DNA from 3 places in the Arthrobacter sp. zg-Y877 genome. Region 1 is predicted to be linked to each of the others. Evidence: riboswitches for the same ligand, from Rfam matches in the RefSeq annotation. Region 1 holds a riboswitch; each other region holds the start of a gene.

Evidence for each region. A riboswitch is a leader RNA that binds a small molecule or an ion and turns the genes downstream of it on or off. The one in region 1 is predicted to bind S-adenosylmethionine.
Region 2: it holds a riboswitch for S-adenosylmethionine, as region 1 does, so the genes downstream of both, QNO03_RS11425 (cobalamin-independent methionine synthase II family protein) here and QNO03_RS06810 (hypothetical protein) in region 1, are expected to answer to the same signal.
Region 3: it holds a riboswitch for S-adenosylmethionine, as region 1 does, so the genes downstream of both, QNO03_RS08215 (bifunctional o-acetylhomoserine/o-acetylserine sulfhydrylase) here and QNO03_RS06810 (hypothetical protein) in region 1, are expected to answer to the same signal.

Annotation. Positions count from the first base shown of each region.
Region 1 covers NZ_JAUCPU010000002.1:570,464-576,000, reverse strand. Annotated here, with positions in the region: gene QNO03_RS06825 (NAD(P)H-hydrate dehydratase) at 1-417, shown strand, start outside; gene QNO03_RS06820 (CPBP family intramembrane glutamic endopeptidase) at 478-1,242, shown strand; gene QNO03_RS06815 (hypothetical protein) at 1,333-1,488, shown strand; gene QNO03_RS06810 (hypothetical protein) at 1,532-1,936, opposite strand; SAM riboswitch class IV at 1,952-2,084, opposite strand; gene QNO03_RS06805 (LLM class flavin-dependent oxidoreductase) at 2,663-3,682, opposite strand; gene QNO03_RS06800 (RBBP9/YdeN family alpha/beta hydrolase) at 3,754-4,305, shown strand; gene QNO03_RS06795 (ATP-dependent DNA ligase) at 4,316-5,389, shown strand.
Region 2 covers NZ_JAUCPU010000007.1:123,749-129,285, reverse strand. Annotated here, with positions in the region: gene pgm (phosphoglucomutase (alpha-D-glucose-1,6-bisphosphate-dependent)) at 38-1,669, opposite strand; gene QNO03_RS11430 (hypothetical protein) at 1,802-2,164, shown strand; gene QNO03_RS11425 (cobalamin-independent methionine synthase II family protein) at 2,236-3,441, opposite strand; SAM riboswitch class IV at 3,460-3,584, opposite strand; gene QNO03_RS11420 (peptide MFS transporter) at 3,715-5,184, opposite strand; gene QNO03_RS11415 (MsnO8 family LLM class oxidoreductase) at 5,395-5,537, shown strand, end outside.
Region 3 covers NZ_JAUCPU010000003.1:152,035-157,571, reverse strand. Annotated here, with positions in the region: gene QNO03_RS08230 (glycoside hydrolase family 2 protein) at 1-479, shown strand, start outside; gene QNO03_RS08225 (hypothetical protein) at 598-1,542, opposite strand; gene QNO03_RS08220 (VOC family protein) at 1,712-2,362, opposite strand; SAM riboswitch class IV at 2,522-2,638, shown strand; gene QNO03_RS08215 (bifunctional o-acetylhomoserine/o-acetylserine sulfhydrylase) at 2,716-4,032, shown strand; gene metX (homoserine O-acetyltransferase MetX) at 4,071-5,195, shown strand; gene QNO03_RS08205 (VOC family protein) at 5,212-5,537, opposite strand, start outside.

The DNA.
Region 1 (5,537 bases):
TACGATGCCCTGGCCGGACGCCTCGTCCTGACCCCGAACGGCGCCGAAATCATCCGCCTGCTCGAGGATGAGGAGGCGGACGAAGATTCCCTGGACCTGGCGAAGGCGTCCCTGGAAGTGGCGCGGAAATACTCCGCCGTGGTCAGCGCACACAACGTTATTACCGCTCCCGACGGAAAGAGCTGGGAGGTTCCTGCCGGAAATTCCGGTCTGGGCACTTCCGGTTCCGGGGATGTCCTTGCCGGTGCCGTAGGCGGGTTCCTGGCCCGCGGGGCGACGCCGGAACAGGCTGCCTGTTGGGGAACCTATCTGCACGCCGTGAGCGGGGACCGGCTCTCAGCCTCCCGGGGGCCGCTCAGCTTCCTGGCACGGGAATTGCTGGACGCCATGCCTCCGGTGATCGCGGAGCTGAATTAGCGCAGGCCTGTATCCCCGCCGGATGCCCCATAGCTCCGGGATGGCCCATATCCTGAGGGTATGACTGCGAACGAATACCGGACCGGACCGGCGGGGCGTCCACCGGCGTCGATACCGTGGCTTTCCTACCGCTTCACCCGGCGGGATGCCGTGGCGGCCGGATTCTATGTCCTGTTCCTGCTGGTCTTGAGTTTCGCACCGGGGCTCATTTTCCCGGTGCTGGTGATGGTGGTTCCGGATCCCCTCACCGCCTCCTACGTCCTGAACCTGGGCTTCTACGCAGTTGCCGGCCTTTTGGCCTTCCTTGCGGCCCGCCCGTATGTGGTGCGGGAAACGAAGATCCTGGCCACCCGCCCGGTGCTGACGCTGTCTCTGATTCCCGCGGGCGTCATCATCATGCTCATCGCCACCATGGCCGCTGTCCTGGTGACAGGGGATGTCCAGACCGCAGCGAACCAGGAAGCGGTCCAGGGGTTTGTCGGGTCCGTCTCGCCCTGGCTGATCATTCCCCTGATCGTGGTGCTGGCGCCCTTTGTGGAGGAGTACATCTTCCGGCACCTGCTGATCGGCAAGCTCAGCCGGTACTGGAATATCTGGGCCTGCGGCATCCTGTCGGTCCTGTTGTTCGCGTCCATCCACGTCGTGGGCAAGGAATCCCTCACCCTGCCGGTCCTGGTGCCTTACCTGGCGATGGGTGCCACCCTGGTCGGCCTCTATGTCTGGGCGGGCAACAACTTCATGCTGTCCTACGGGGTGCACGCGGCGAAGAACCTCCTGGGGGTGCTGGTGATGTACGCGGTCCCGCCGGAGCTGCTTCAGCAGTAGCCGGGCCTCGCCGCCGGAGAAGTGGGTGCCTGAGCACTGCGGTAGCATCGCCACCAACCGGTCAATAATCCGGCAACAATGGGGGACAACATGGCAATCGGCTCGGCGTTTGGAATTTTGTATCTGCTCGCGGTTATCGGGGTTTCAGTCCTGGTGGTGTGGGCGCTGGTGTTGGTGATTATCTTCCTGCGGCTGCGCATCGCCCAGCTTCGTGGCGTGCCCGGCGAAACCGGAGAACCCCTGTAGCACCGAGCCGCCCCGGCATCCGGATGCCGGGGCGGTACGGCAGCTAGGAGCCGGCCTTTTCGATCTGCTCAGTTTCCGGTGCCCGCACCAGGGAGCCGTTGCATGGAACCACCCGCTCCGGCCGGGCTAAGTAGAAAAAAGAACTCCGCGCACCGGACTCGAAGCCGCCGGGCACCATCAGCGTGGAATAGCGCTGGCACCACTGCGGGGTGTCGACGGCGGCCGCCAGTGCGGTGGCAACGGCCGGAACGTTGTGGAACCACATCAGGTGCTGGATTCCTTCGGACACCAGGTAAATGAGGTCCAGCTGCGGATCGGCCGTGGCTTCGACGTCCGACCACTGCTCCCAGCCCTCGAGACGGCGGCCGTGGATCCAATGGATGTTGTGCCCCGGCGCGAAGCCGCTGCAGTTGCTGAGACCGGATTTGCTGACACTGGAAATGCTCACAGTGGGTTCCTTTTCAGGTTGTCCTTGCCTGCAACGGACGAAGCAGGCCGCTTCGTCATCCGAACCACCCGCCGAACAGTGGGGTTGGTGTGGGGCCAGTCGGAGCTTTTATGCCCGGTTTCCCGGGCGGAGGCCACATCTCGTGAAGCTGAAAACTACTTTAGCGGAGGCCGCCGACATTTCGACAGGGGCCATTCCCGGGTGTGCGGCGGTGAGCGTTCCGGTGGGTGCGCCGGGCGGACCGGAACGGCGGCAACGAAAACTTCCGCTCGCAGAGCTCGCGAAAGTTATTAAAGCCGCCTAACCCGGCCCGTCCGGCGCCATAGTCCGCAGCTCGCCTTCCGTCCGCGGAAGGTCCCGGGGCCGAATACCCTCGCACACTCCCCACCAGAGGTGGGCCCGAAGGATGCGACAGCCGGGATGAGGCTCCGCTCCTCACCATCCGGGGCATTGCGGAAGGTGACGGACGCACGAAGGCGCCGGGAGGAGACGGACCCACGAAGGGGTTTGGCAGGAGTCGACGCACGCCCAAGGCGGGGCGGGAAGCAGCGGACCCACGAAGGGCTTGGCGGACGGTGACGGACGCACGAAGGGGTCTGGGGGAGGCGGCTTTAATATTCTCCGCGAGCTCTGCGAGCGGGGAATTTCGTTGCCGCCGGATCCAGGCCCCGAAGGTGCCAAGGTTCCAGCCCGCTGGGGTGGGCACCCCAGGGACCTACCGGCGACTTACCGCCAGCCGGCCCCCGGGGCGACGAGCTTGACGATGCTTTCCAGCAGCTGCGCGTTGTAGTCCACGCCGAGCTGGTTCGGCACGGTCACCAGGACCGTGTCCGCTTCCTGAACGGCGGCATCTGCAGCCAGCTCCGCGGCGATGACGTCCGGTTCACCGATGTAGCTCTTGCCGAACCGGGCCAGGCCGCCGTCGAGGTGGCCCACCTGGTCGCGGCCTTCGGCCTGGGCGCGGAGTCCGAAGTACCGCCGGTCCGCCTCGGTCACCAGGGGAATGATGCTGCGGCTGACGGACACACGCGGTGTGCCCTGATGCCCGGCGTCGGCCCACGCCTGCCGGTACACGGCGATCTGCTCGGCCTGCAGCTGATCGAACGGCACACCGGTGTCTTCGGTGAGGAGGGTGGAGCTCATGAGGTTCATGCCCTGCTCTCCGGTCCATTTGGCGGTGGCCCGGGTGCCGGACCCCCACCAGATGCGGTCGGGGAGACCGGGGGAGAGGGGGTCGACGGCCATGGCGCCGGTGCTGCCGGTCATGGCCGGATCGGCCTGCGCCACACCTGCTCCGGCTATGGCGGCCCGGAAGACTTCCGTGTGCTGCCGGGCCATCTCGGCGTCGGAGGAATCCGGGCCGGGAACGTAGCCGAAGGACTCATAGCCGCGCAGGGCCGGCTCGGGGGATCCCCGGCTGATGCCCAGCTGCAGCCGTCCGGCGCTGATCAGATCGGTGGCTGCAGCATCTTCGGCCATTCCGATCGGATTCATGTAACGCATGTCGATCACGCCGGTGCCCAGCTCGATCCGGCTGGTCCGGGCGGCCATAGCCGCGAGCAGTGGGAACGGTGCGGAGAACTGCGGTGCGAAGTGGTGGACCCGCAGATAGGCACCATCCACCCCGACCTCCTCCGCAGCGACGGTCAACTCAACCTGCTGACGCAGTGCGTCCCCCGCTGAAGGGGTCAGCGACCCAATCGCATTCCGGTAATGTCCGAAGGACAGGAACCCTATTTTCTTCATATCAGCTCCAGCGCCGGAGCGGTCGGCAGTATTCCCGCTCACATGCAGGACAGCGAAAGGAAGCAGCTCCAATGCACATCACCATAATCCCGGGCTACCAGGGCTCACCGCCGGAGCAGTGGCAAAGCCGCTGGGAGGCAGAGCTGCCCGATGCCACCCGCATCTCGCCGTCGTCGTGGGACGAACCCGATCTGGAGGACTGGATGGCCGCCCTGGACCGGTCCGCCGGAGCGCGGAACGGGCAGACGGTCCTCGTTGCGCACAGCCTCGGCTGCCTGGCCGCAGTGGAATGGCTGCATCGGAACCCCGACGGCGCCCGCGGCGCGTTCCTGGTCAGCCCGCCGGATCCCGTTGCTGCCTCCTTCCCGCAAGTTGTTGAAACATTCCGGAATCCGCGGATGGAGGAACTGCCCGTTCCCGGCCTGCTGATTGCCAGCCAGAGCGACCCCTATTGCGCCCTGCCCGCGGCACGGAGCATGGCCGCAGCCTGGAACGTGCCCGTCATCGATGCCGGCGAGGTGGCCCACATCAACGAAAAGAGCGGTGTGGGGTCCTGGCAGCAGGGCCGCGACCTGTTCACCGCCTTCACCGCAGGGCTGGGGGAACGGCCCGCAATCGGATAAGAATGGGCACATGGATCTTCCGGTGATGCCTCCGATTGCCCCGATGCTGGCCAAATCCGTCAGCGCCCTGCCCCGCGGGGACTACCTCTACGAACCAAAGTGGGACGGGTTCCGGTCCATCATTTTCCGGGACGGCGACGACGTCGAAATCGGCTCCCGGAACGAAAAGCCGATGACACGGTACTTCCCGGAACTCGTCGACGCCCTCCGCACGAATCTTCCCGAGCGGTGCGTGGTGGACGGCGAAATCGTGATGGTGGCCCCGGACGGAAAGCGGCTCGATTTCGAACTGCTCCAGCAGCGCATCCATCCCGCCGCCAGCCGGGTAAAACTGCTCGCTGAGGAAACCCCGGTCCGGTTCGTGGCCTTCGACCTGCTGGCACTGGGCGACACCGACTACCGCGACCGCCCGTTTTCCGAGCGCCGGGAAGCCCTGGTGCAGGCCCTGAAAACGGCGGAGGCACCGGTCTCCGTCACCGCCGCCACCGACGACGCGGACCGCGCGCAGGACTGGTTCGCCCGCTTCGAAGGCGCCGGGCTGGACGGGATCGTGGCCAAACCCCTGGACGCTCCGTACTCACCCAACAAGCGCACCATGGCCAAACTCAAGCATGAGCGCACCGCCGACTGCGTGCTCGCGGGCTACCGGGTGCACAAAAGCGGCCCGGACCTCATCGGTTCGCTGCTGCTGGGCCTCTACAACGACGACGGCGTGCTGGTGAACGTGGGCGCGGCAAGTTCCTTCTCCATGGATCGGCGCCGGGAGCTGTTCGAGGAACTCCAGCCTCTGGTCGCCGTCGAGGACGGGCATCCCTGGGCCGAGGGGGAGCAGGAGAAGGGCAACCGCACCCCGCGTAACTCCGAGGGCAGCCGCTGGAGCGGGAAGAAGGACTTCTCCTTCGTCCCGCTGCGCCCGGAACGGGTGATCGAGGTGCGTTATGACCATATGGAGGGGGAACGGTTCCGCCATGTGGCTCAGTTTTCCCGCTGGCGGCCGGACCGCACCCCGGAATCCTGCACCTACGGGCAGCTGGAGGAGCCGGTGAAGTTCGATCTCGAGGAAGTCCTCGCCGGCGACTCCTGACAATCCCGGCCGCGCGGCCTGCGGTATTTGCCGCAGGAAGATATGGAAATCCGCTGCAGGGGTAGACCGGAACGGGCGGGCTGTGCTTAACGTCTAAGCCCAAGCTCCACGCAGGCCGCGACGCCTCCTGTCAGGCCTGCCCTGTCGA
Region 2 (5,537 bases), on a different contig from region 1:
ACCTGCAGGTGCACCCCTTCTGCTTGCGCAACGGAACCTAGGAAATGACGCCGTCCACGATGGCCTTGGCTTCGGCCTGGACCTGGTGCAGATGCTCCTCGCCCTTGAAGGACTCGGCGTAGATCTTGTAGACATCCTCGGTACCGGAGGGCCGCGCCGCGAACCAGGCATTCTCGGTGGTCACCTTCAACCCGCCGATGGGTGCCCCATTGCCGGGTGCCTCGGTCAGGCGGGCCGTGATCTCTTCGCCGGCCAGGGTGGTGGCGGTGACGTCCGACGGCGAGAGCTTGGCCAGCGCTGCCTTCTGGTCCCGGGTGGCCGGTGCGTCCACGCGGGCGTACTCGGGATCGCCGAACTGGTTTGTCAGCTCGCGGTAGCGCTGGGACGGGGTCTTGCCGGTCACTGCCGTCATCTCCGAGGCCAGCAGGGCCAGCAGGATGCCGTCCTTGTCAGTGCTCCACGGCTGGCCGTCGAGGCGGAGGAAGGAAGCGCCGGCGGACTCCTCGCCGCCGAAAGCGGCTTCGCCGGAGAGCAACCCGGGCACGAACCACTTGAAGCCGACCGGAACCTCCATCAGGACCCGGCCCAGATCGGCGGTGACGCGGTCGATCATGGACGAGGAGACGAGGGTCTTGCCCACCATGGCGTCGGAACTCCAGCCGGAGCGGTTGCGGTACAGGTAGTCGATGGCGGTTGCCAGGTAGTGGTTCGGGTTCATCAGCCCCGCGTCCGGGGTGACAATGCCGTGCCGGTCGGCGTCGGCGTCGTTGCCGGTGGCAATGTCGTAATCCGCGGCCCGCGAAATCAGGGATGCCATGGCGTACGGGGAGGAGCAGTCCATGCGGATCTTCTCGTCCCAGTCCAGGGTCATGAAGGCCCACTGCGGGTCCACGTTGGGGTTGACCACGGTCAGGTTCAGGTGGTGCCGCTCGGCGATGGCGCCCCAGTAGTCCACGGAGGCACCGCCCAGGGGATCGGCGCCGATGTGGAGCCCTGCACTGCGGATGGCGTCGAGGTTCAGGACCGCGGGGAGGTCTTCCACATAGTGCGCCAGGAAGTCATAGGTGCCCACCGAGTCCGCCAGGCGCGCTTCGCCGAGGGGGATGCGGCGGACGCCGGCCAGGCCGTTTTCCAGCAGCTCGTTGGCGCGGTCCGCAATCCAGTTGGTGATATCGGAACCGGCCGGCCCGCCGGTGGGCGGGTTGTACTTGAAGCCGCCGTCCGCGGGCGGGTTGTGTGACGGGGTGACAACAATGCCGTCGGCCTGCTCGGTCCGGGTGGCATTGTGCCGGAGGATGGCGTGGCTGACGGCGGGGGTGGGCGTGAACCCGTTGCGCGCGTCGATCTGTACGTTCACGCCGTTGGCGGCCAGGACCTCAAGTGCCGTGTTCTGTGCCGGTTCGGACAGTGCATGCGTGTCCTTGCCCATGAACAGCGGTCCGGTGATGCCCGCCGACGTGCGGTACTCCACGATCGCCTGGGTAATGGCGGCAATGTGCTGCTCATTGAAGGCACCGTTGAGGGAGGAGCCCCGGTGCCCGGAGGTTCCGAACGCCACGCGCTGTGCAACGTTGGCTGGATCCGGGACGACGTCGTAATAGGCGTCCAAAAGCGCAGTGAGATCTACAAGGTCGGAAGGTTCGGCACGCTGGCCGGCACGATTAGACATACCCCTAAGCATGCCAAAGAAACGGCGCAGACGGCAGACACGGCCCTGCAGGGAAACCGGGGCCGGGGGCCTTAGGCTCTATCCCGAAGTCTTGGCGGCGGGAAGCCAGGGAGTGTCAGGGGGAAGAGCATAGTGGCTGTTTCAGGCGGTTTTGGTCCAGCACGGGAGCGTGTGCCGCAGGGCCTGCGCCGCGGCACCCGGGCGCTCATGGTGGGTTTTAACGTGCTTTACCTCTGCGCCGCCCCGGTGTTGTGGTTTTTCTGGACGCAGCGGGCAGCGTTCCGGCTGCCCAGCTGGGCGGAAAACACTGCGGGTTTCGCCGCCGGCCCCTTGGCCGTCCTGGTCCTGGCCGCGGCGTGGATTACTGCCGGTATCCTCTTCGCCCGGGGCCGGCGGCAGCTCGGAGCGGCGGCGTTCAACACCATCTGCGCGCTGGGCGCCCTGGCCGCCGTGAGCGGGATGCTCGTGCTGGTCAGTGCCGGGCTGGACCGCTGACGAGGCTGGTTCCGCACGCCGCGGAAAGGGCTTTTCCGCCGCACGAGCGGGCCGGCGGCACCGCTGTTGGGTTACCAGAGCCGGCTGCTTGCCAGCCGGGCACCCTCGCCCAGGGCCTCGAGTTTGGCGGCCGCGATCTGGGGATGCACCCGTCCGCCCAGCCCGCAGTCAGTGGAGGCAATGATGTTTTCCCGTCCCACCAGCCCGGCGAAACGCTCGATCCGGTTCGCCACCAGTTCCGGATGCTCCACCACGTTGGTGGCATGGGAGACGACGCCGGGGAGGATGACCTTGCCGTCCGGCAGTTTGGTGTCCTCCCAGACCCGCCATTCGTGCTCGTGCCGCACGTTTCCGGCTTCAAAGCTGTAGCCGCCCGCGTTGATCCGCAGCAGGGTGTCCACCAGATGCCGGAACTCGATGTCCGTGGTGTGCGGCCCGTGCCAGGAGCCCCAGCATAGGTGGAACCGGACCTGTTCCTCCGGGATGCCGCGCAGGGCGTAGTTCAGGGCCTCCACACGGACCTGCGTGAACCTGAGGTAGTCCTCGACGGACGGTTCGGGATTGATCTGGTCCCAGTTCTCCGCGATGGACGGGTCATCGATCTGGACAATCAGCCCGGCGTCGGCAATGGCCAGGTATTCCTCGCGCATGGCGTCCGCACACGCGAAAATGAACTCTTCCTCGGTGGCGTAGTACTCGTTGGCAATCCGGGAACAGGACCCGGGGGACAGTGACGCCAGGAAGCCTTCCGTCAGCCCCGCCGACGCCAATCCCGCCTTGAGGTTGGCAATGTCGTTCGCCACGGCGTCGTACCCGGTGTATTCCACCGGGCCCGTGACCTTCGGGAAGACCTTCTGCGCGCCCGTGGTGATGCCCGAGGACGGGTCGGAGTAGGCCGCGGAGAAGCGTTGCCGGTCGCGGCGGTCGCCGAAGCTGGTGAGGACCACACTGCCCGGTTCGGAGCGGTGCGGCTCCATGTCCCAGATTCCCGTTTCGGCCACGCTCAGGCCGGCGAGCCGGGAGAAGGAATAGGACCACCAGGCCCCGTAGTCGACGTCGGCGGACATCGCGTGGCCGTATTCGCCGTCGTTCGGAATATCGATGCCGGCCTTCAGTTGGCGGGCCACCAGGTCGGCGACGGCGGCCTGCAGTAGCTCCGCGTAACCCCCGGTGTCTGCGGGATCGGCTTCGCGTGCCGCATTCGCGGCCAGCAGTTCAGGAGTACGGGGAAGGGAACCGGCGTGGGTGGTCAAAATGCGGTCAGTGCTTTTGCGCATGGCAGTCATCCTTGGGAAGCAGTGCTCTTGCCGGCACCGGACGCCCGGAAGGGCGGTGCAGGCCGCTTCGTCATCCGAACCACCCGCGAAGCATGGGGTTGGTGCACGGCCAAGTCGGAGCTTGGCGGCCGTGTCTCCTGAAGCTGGGACCCATCCTAACCACGTTCCGGGGCACAGCCAAGCATGTCTGCGGACACAAGCGGACACAAAAAAGGACGGCGGCACCGGAGAGTTCCGGTGCCGCCGTCCCTGCTGCAGTGGTGCGGGGTGCTGCTAGCGCACGCCGCCCATGAGCTTCTTGATCGACGGTGTCGCCGCAGCCAGGGCAATGCCCAGGATGATTGCGGTGACGCCGCTGAAGGTGAAGTAGCTGACCTCGGTTGCGGGATCGTAGAACTGTGCCAGCCAGCCGGCCAGGGTGGTGCCCAGGGAGACGGACAGGAAGAACAGGGCCACCATCTGGGTCCGGAAGACTTCCGGAGCCAGCTTGGTTGCCACCGACAGGCCGATCGGGGACAGGAACAGTTCGGCGAAGGTGAACAGCAGCAGGATGCCGGCCATGGCCAGCAGCGGGGTGCTGTTCGGGGCACCTCCGGAGAACGGAATGAAGGCCAGGAAGGCGAGGCCCATCACGGCCAGGCCCATGGCGAACTTCAGCGGGGAGGACGGCTGGCGGTCGCCCATCTTGGTCCACACACCGGCGAAGACCGCGGCGAAGATGATGATGAAGACCGGGTTAATGGACTGCACCCAGCTCGGCGGCATTTCCCAGCCGAAGATGCTGCGGTTCAGGGAGGTGTCCGCGTACATGGCAACCACCGTGAACTGCTGCTGGAACAAGGCCCAGAACGCAGCGCTGGCAATAAAGAGCGGCATGAAGGAGTACACCCGGCGGCGTTCCACCTGGTTCACCTTCTTGCTGCTGAGGATGATGACGAAGTAGGCGACGGAAGCCACGATGGCCACGGCCGCCATGACCACGGCGAGGTTCTTGGCGGTCAGGATGTTGAAGACAACGGCCAGCGCAATAACAACCAGACCGGCCACGGCAATGAGCCCGACCTTCATGTACTGCTGCTTCGGGAGCGGGTTGGCTACATGATGTGCGGATTCGGGCAGGTTCTTGCGGGTTACGCCGTACTGCACCAGACCGATGGCCATGCCGATGGCGGCCAGGCCGAAGCCGTAGTGGAAGCCGTACTCGGTCCAGGCCAGACCGGTCAGGATCGGGCCGATCAGGGCACCGATGTTGATGCCCATGTAGAAGATGGAGAAGCCGGCGTCGCGCCGCTGGTCCTTCTCGTCGTACAAGGTGCCGACGAGCGATGTCGCATTGGCCTTGACGCCGCCGGAACCCAGGGCGATCAGGATCAGGCCTGCGGCCAGTCCGACGGCGCCGGGAAGCACGGCCAGGGAAATGTGGCCCAGCATGACCAGTGCGGCGGCGTAGAACAGCACCCGTTCGGCGCCGAAGACGCGGTCCGCCAGCCATGCACCGAGGATGGTGGAGAGGTACACGCCACCGCCATACGCACCGACCAGGGAGACGGCGATGGCTTCGTCGATGCCGAGGCCGCCGTCGGTGGTGCTGTAGTACATGTAGTACAGCAGGATGCCCTGCATGCCGTAGAAGGAGAATCGCTCCCACAGCTCAACACTGAAGAGGTTGGCCAACATCCGGGGATGGCCGAAGAAGGTTTTACGCGCTTCTTTTACGCCTGGGGTACTGGGGGTATGGCTCACGAGTTTAATATTCCCACCCCCGGGAGGGGTGAATGCAGCCACAACCGAAAGAATCCGCCGGGGAACGCGAACCTTCCCTGCCCGTACGTGGGGAAGGTCACACGTAAATGGGCCAATCCGGCCCGCATTACATGCTTGGGTGCCTGCATGACGCCGGGATTTGCACGTCCGGCGCGGAATTCCCCCACCACCGGGCGGGTTGGTACAGGTATGGCCAGCCTCAGTGTTCCCCTCTCCATCCTTGACCGCGCCAACTCACGGGAAGGGTTTTCCGAAGCTGATGCGCTCGGTGCCGTACTTGAGCGCGCGGAGGCGGCGGAAGTGCTCGGATACCGCCGCTTTTGGGTGGCCGA
Region 3 (5,537 bases), on a different contig from region 1:
GGTGGGGCCAATTCGACGCCAATGCCGTCACCGACCTGCTGCGCGGCCTGGACCCGACGCGGACCATCGACCATGCCAGCGGCTGGCATGACCAGGGCGGGGGAGACCTCAAGAGCGTGCACGTGTACTTTGCGCCGTTCCGGCTGCGGAAGGGCTGGCTCGCCGGTGACCGCGCCGTCGTCCTGTCCGAGTACGGCGGATACAGCCTGCGCATCCCCGGCCACACCTTCAACGACAAGGAATTCGGCTACCGGCGGTTCCGGTCCCGGAGTGCCCTGGCCCGGGCCTACGAGCGGCTGCACCGGCGGCAGATCGAACCGGCCGTTGCGGGCGGGCTGGCTGCAACGGTTTACACCCAGCTCACCGACGTCGAGGACGAGGTGAACGGCCTGCTCACCTATGACCGCCGGGTGGTGAAGATTGATGCGGCGCTGGTGCGCCGGATCAATGCCCGGCTCATCCGGGCTGCGCGGCGCTGAGGGTTTTGCTGCCATTTTGCCTGCGGTTTGTGGAAATCGTACGGTTTGGGAAACAGCTGCCACGCCGCAGCGCAGGGATTTCCCAAACCGGCAGCAGAATCCCGAAGTGGTAGAGAAATCACCCGTGGCGGCGGCTTCGGAGCAGCCCGGCACCGAGCATTTTCCTTGTCAGACTCTCCGGATGTTCACCCGGCCTGCCGATGTCGTTCCAGGACCAGCGGACCACGACCGTACCGGTGGCCCGGATGGCGTCTTCCCGGCGTTTTTCCTGCGTAAGCGTCTCCCACGAAGGTTTAATCGTGGACACGTTTGCGCCGTATTTCACGGCACCGTCGAATTCACCCACAAGGTCGTGTTCCGCCCAGTAAAAATCCGTGCGGAAACGCCCCGCAGGTGTCCTGAATTCATGTTGCAGCTCGGGAGCTGGAAACCCCAGCCGGTGCAGGACGGCACGGGAATATGACTCACCGGCCGACTCAGAACGTGCATCTGCAAAGTCGACAACCCGTCGGGCCCGCAGCCGTTTGGCCTGGTCGGGCAGGTTCCCGGCTAGTTCCCTCAGGTTTTCTTTCTTCAGCCCGGGAAGGCCGCGGAGGGGGTCCGGGTTCATCACACGGTCCATGGCCGGAACTGCGCGCTCAAAGTCCAAATAGGCAGCCATGTCCAGGACCGTCTGGGCCCTGGAAGTTAGTGTCAACCCGTCCACGACCTCCAAGGGTTCCAACAGCCGGCGCGCGCTCCAGCGGAGGTCTCCCCGGCGTCGGCCGTGGGAGGCAGCGGATGCCAGCAGCAACACTTCGGAACCTGTGCCGATCACCGGCAGTCCCCAAATGGTGGCTGCTGATTGTTGAATGAGCACACGTTGTCCCGGCACCTGCTCCGCGGTGGCCCGCACCCGGACCAGATTCTGTTCCCAACGAGGTAGCTGCCGCCACACGTCCGAGCGGACGTAGATCCCGCTGCGCAGGCGGATCAGCTCGCCCGCCCGGCACCGCAGCGCCAGGGAACGCCGTCCGGAACCGTACAACTCCGCGTCGGACGCGAAAAGCAGTTCAGGTTTCATTCGCTCAGGCTGGAGAACCCGAGGTCGGACCGGGAGGGTGGACTACCTTCATGTGGAAAACCTGACCGGTTCCGGAGAAATCGACCGGTTTGGGAAACTGCTGCCACGCCGCAGCGCAGGGATTTCCCAAAACGGCAGCAGGAAACGAAACCGGCAGCAGAACCCAGAACTAGATCTCGACGGGACCGTTCGCGGTGTCGAAGGTGACCGACATGATGCCCGGCGTACCGGCAGGGGCAATCCAGGTGACGTCCACGTTCTCCAGCGGCTTCTCCACCGGATGGCCGAGCCAGTCTGTGACGCGTGCAGCGGATCCGGCGATGGTCAGCGACTTCAGCTTCACCGAGCCGGGCATGCCGGGGATCGCGTTGGAGGGGTGCAGTTCCTCGGTGTTGTCATCCCAGCGCAGCAGGTAGGGCACCTGCGGGTCAGCGATGAGACCGTTGATGCCGATCTGCCGCCAGGTGAGCTCCTGGCCATCGGGGAACTTGCGGTTGCCCGGCACGGAGGACCGGCCCAGGCGTTCCTCGAAGGGGGAGAGATCGTCCACGGCAACACACCAGCCCATCCAGCCGCCACCGCATTCGGAGCGCTGGCGCACGGCCTGCCCGAAGGGAGCCTTGTCCGACGCCGGGTGGTTCAGTACCTCCACCACCTCGACGTACTGGTTGTTGGCCAGGGGCAGGATCATATTGCGGGTACCGAACCGGGGGTGGACGCCACCCTTCACGAAGTCGGCACCGAGAGCAGCGGCAATCCTCTCTGTGGTGGCCAGAAGACCGTCGGATTCACAGGCATAAGAAACATGGTCCAAGCGCATGCGGCCCATTGTGGCACGTTGTGATACCCGTCTCGACCAAGGGATGCCTAAGTGCGGATTTTTTCCCTCTCCCGCGCCAAACCACCACCGTAGCGACGGGTTTTTCATGGTCCGTCACAGAGCTTGCAGAACGCCGCTAGATCGGTTTCCATTGGTGCAGGTCATGAGTGCCAGCAGATAGCCCCGGCTTGCTGGCCGGCAACCCTCCAACCGCGGTGGGGTGCCCCGGGTGAAGACCTGGCCGTACGCCAAACGGGCGTCCGGCAAGCGCGGGTCCCACGACCCCACCGGATATCCGGCGTACCCGGATGCACCCCGGCGGCGTTGTGCGGCCCCTGGTTTGAGGGAGCATCATGAGTGCAGATTGGTCATTTGAAACCCGCCAGATCCACGTAGGCCAGGAGCCCGACGCCGTCACCGGCGCACGTGCCCTGCCCATCTACCAGACAACGTCCTTCGTTTTCCCCAGTGCCGAAGCCGCAGCCAACCGGTTTGCGCTGGCCGAACTGGAACCCATTTACACCCGGATCGGAAACCCCACCCAGGAAGCGGTGGAAAACCGGATCGCGTCGCTGGAGGGCGGCGTCGGCGCCCTGCTGCTGGCTTCCGGACAGGCGGCGGAAACCTTCGCGCTGCTGAACGTGGCGCAGGCGGGCGACCATGTGGTCGCCAGCCCCAGCCTCTACGGCGGCACCTACAACCTGCTGAAGCACACCCTGAAGCGGTTCGGTATTGAAACCACCTTCGTGCAGGACCCGGACAACCTGGACCAGTGGCGCGACGCCGTCCGGCCCAACACCAAGGCGTTCTTCGGCGAGGTGGTTTCCAACCCCCGGCAGGATGTCCTGGACCTGGAAGGCATCAGTGCCGTGGCCCATGACGCGGGCATTCCGCTGATCGTGGACAACACGCTGTCCACGCCGTACCTGATCCGCCCGATCGAGTGGGGCGCCGACATTGTGGTCCACTCGGCCACCAAGTACCTCGGCGGACACGGAACCGCCATTGCCGGCGTGATCGTGGATTCGGGCAACTTCGATTTCGCTGCCGATCCGGAGAAGTTCCCCGGCTTCAACACGCCCGATGAAAGCTACAACGGGCTCGTCTACGCCCGGGACCTGGGCGTCAACGGAGCGCTGGGGGCGAACCTCGCGTTCATCCTCAAGGCACGCGTCCAGCTGCTGCGCGACCTCGGATCCGCGGTGTCGCCCTTCAACGCCTTCCTGATCGCGCAGGGCCTGGAAACCCTGAGCCTGCGGATCGAACGGCACGTATCCAACGCCGTCGCCGTAGCGAACTGGCTGGAACAGCACGACGACGTCGTGTCCGTGGCGTACGCGGGCCTGGAGTCCAGTCCGTGGTTTGACCGCGGCCGCACCTACGGTCCGCGCGGTACCGGCGCCATTGTCTCCTTCGAAATCGAGGGCGGCATAGACGCCGGCAAACGCTTCGTCGACGGACTGGAACTGCACTCGCACGTGGCCAATGTGGGCGACGTGCGCTCCCTGGTGATCCACCCGGCATCCACCACGCACAGCCAGCTCGGAGCTGAAGCGCAGCTGGCGGCCGGTGTCAGTCCGGGGCTGGTCCGCCTCTCCGTGGGCGTCGAACATATCGACGACATCCTCGCGGACCTCGACGCCGGGTTCCGGGCTGCCAAGGGAGCGTAGGCTCCGTGACCCGGAACCCGGCACCCCAGGGCAAGTCCCTGCAGGTGCCACCGCTGCAGCACCCCACCGCTAAGGACGGGGTGCTGCAGTATGCCTCCATAGGGGGACTGGAGCTGGAAACCGGCGGGTACCTGCCCGACGTCGTCCTCGCCTACGAGACGTGGGGCCAGCTGAACCCGGAGGCGGGCAATGCGGTCCTGGTTCCGCATGCCCTGACCGGAAGCAGCCATGTGGCGCGGGGGAGCAGCGGCGAGCCGGGCTGGTGGGAGGAGCTCGTGGGCCCGGGGCGGACCGTGGACACCAACCGGTACTTCGTGGTCTCGGTCAACATGCTCGGGGGGTGCTACGGATCCACCGGTCCGGCATCACCGGACCCGGACGGACTGCCCTGGGGGTCGAGGTTTCCGTTCGTCACCATCCGCGACTCGGTCCGGGCGGAGGCGCGGCTGGCGGACCGGCTCGGCATTGCCCGCTGGCATGCGGTGCTGGGTGGTTCCCTCGGGGGAGCGCGTGCCCTGGAATGGGCGGTGACCGAGCCGGACCGGGTGCTGCACTGCGGGGTGATCGCGGCGACGGCGGCCAGCACGGCGGAGCAGATCGCCTTCGCCCAGGCGCAGCTGACCGCGATCCGCCTCGATCCCGATTTCAACGGGGGCGACTACTACAACGGTTCCCCGCCGCTGGCCGGACTCGGGCTGGCCCGGAGGATCGCGCACATCACCTACCGGTCCGAACCGGAGCTGGAATACCGGTTCGGCCGTTCTCCGCAGGGGGCCGAGGACCCGTTCGGAGCGGCAGTCCCAGCGGGGAGGGGCCGGTATTCCGTGGAGAGCTACCTGGACCACCAGGCCCGGAAGCTGGCCGGCCGGTTCGACGCGAACAGCTATCTGGTGCTCACCGAGGCCCTGGTCAGCCACGACGTCGCCCGGGGCAGGGGATCCCTCCGCGCCGCGCTCGCAGGCACAACCGCGGCTTTCTTTATTGCAGCGGTGGAATCGGACCGGTTGTACTTTCCCCAGCAGTCGGCGGACCTGGCCGCAGCCCTTCCACGGGGGACCTCCGTCCACCTCATCCGGGCACCCATCGGGCACGACGGTTTCCTGACCAGCGTCCAGGAGATTTCCGGTGCCCTGAAGCGGGAGGTGTTCGGGCAGGCGGGCTAGGCGTGGGACAGGAAAGCTAGGCTTCGGTGGCCGCCATCAGCCAGAATGCTGCTCCGGTGGGGTCGGCGAGCTGCACCAGCCGCCCATAGTCGGAATCTTCGGGCAGGCGGAGCACCGATCCGCCCAGTTGTTCCGCCTGCTCCGCAGCGGCGCCAATGTCCGCATGGCCGAAGTAAATCTCCCAGTGGGAAGGGATGCCCCCGGGCAGTTCAGCGGCGGCGTCCATGACTCCGGCAACCGGGCGGTCCTCGCTCTGCAGGGTGGTGTACCTGAAATCCTCCGTGTCGGAGAGAACTTCCGTTTCCCAGCCGAACACGGTCCGGTAAAAGTCCAGGGCAGCCG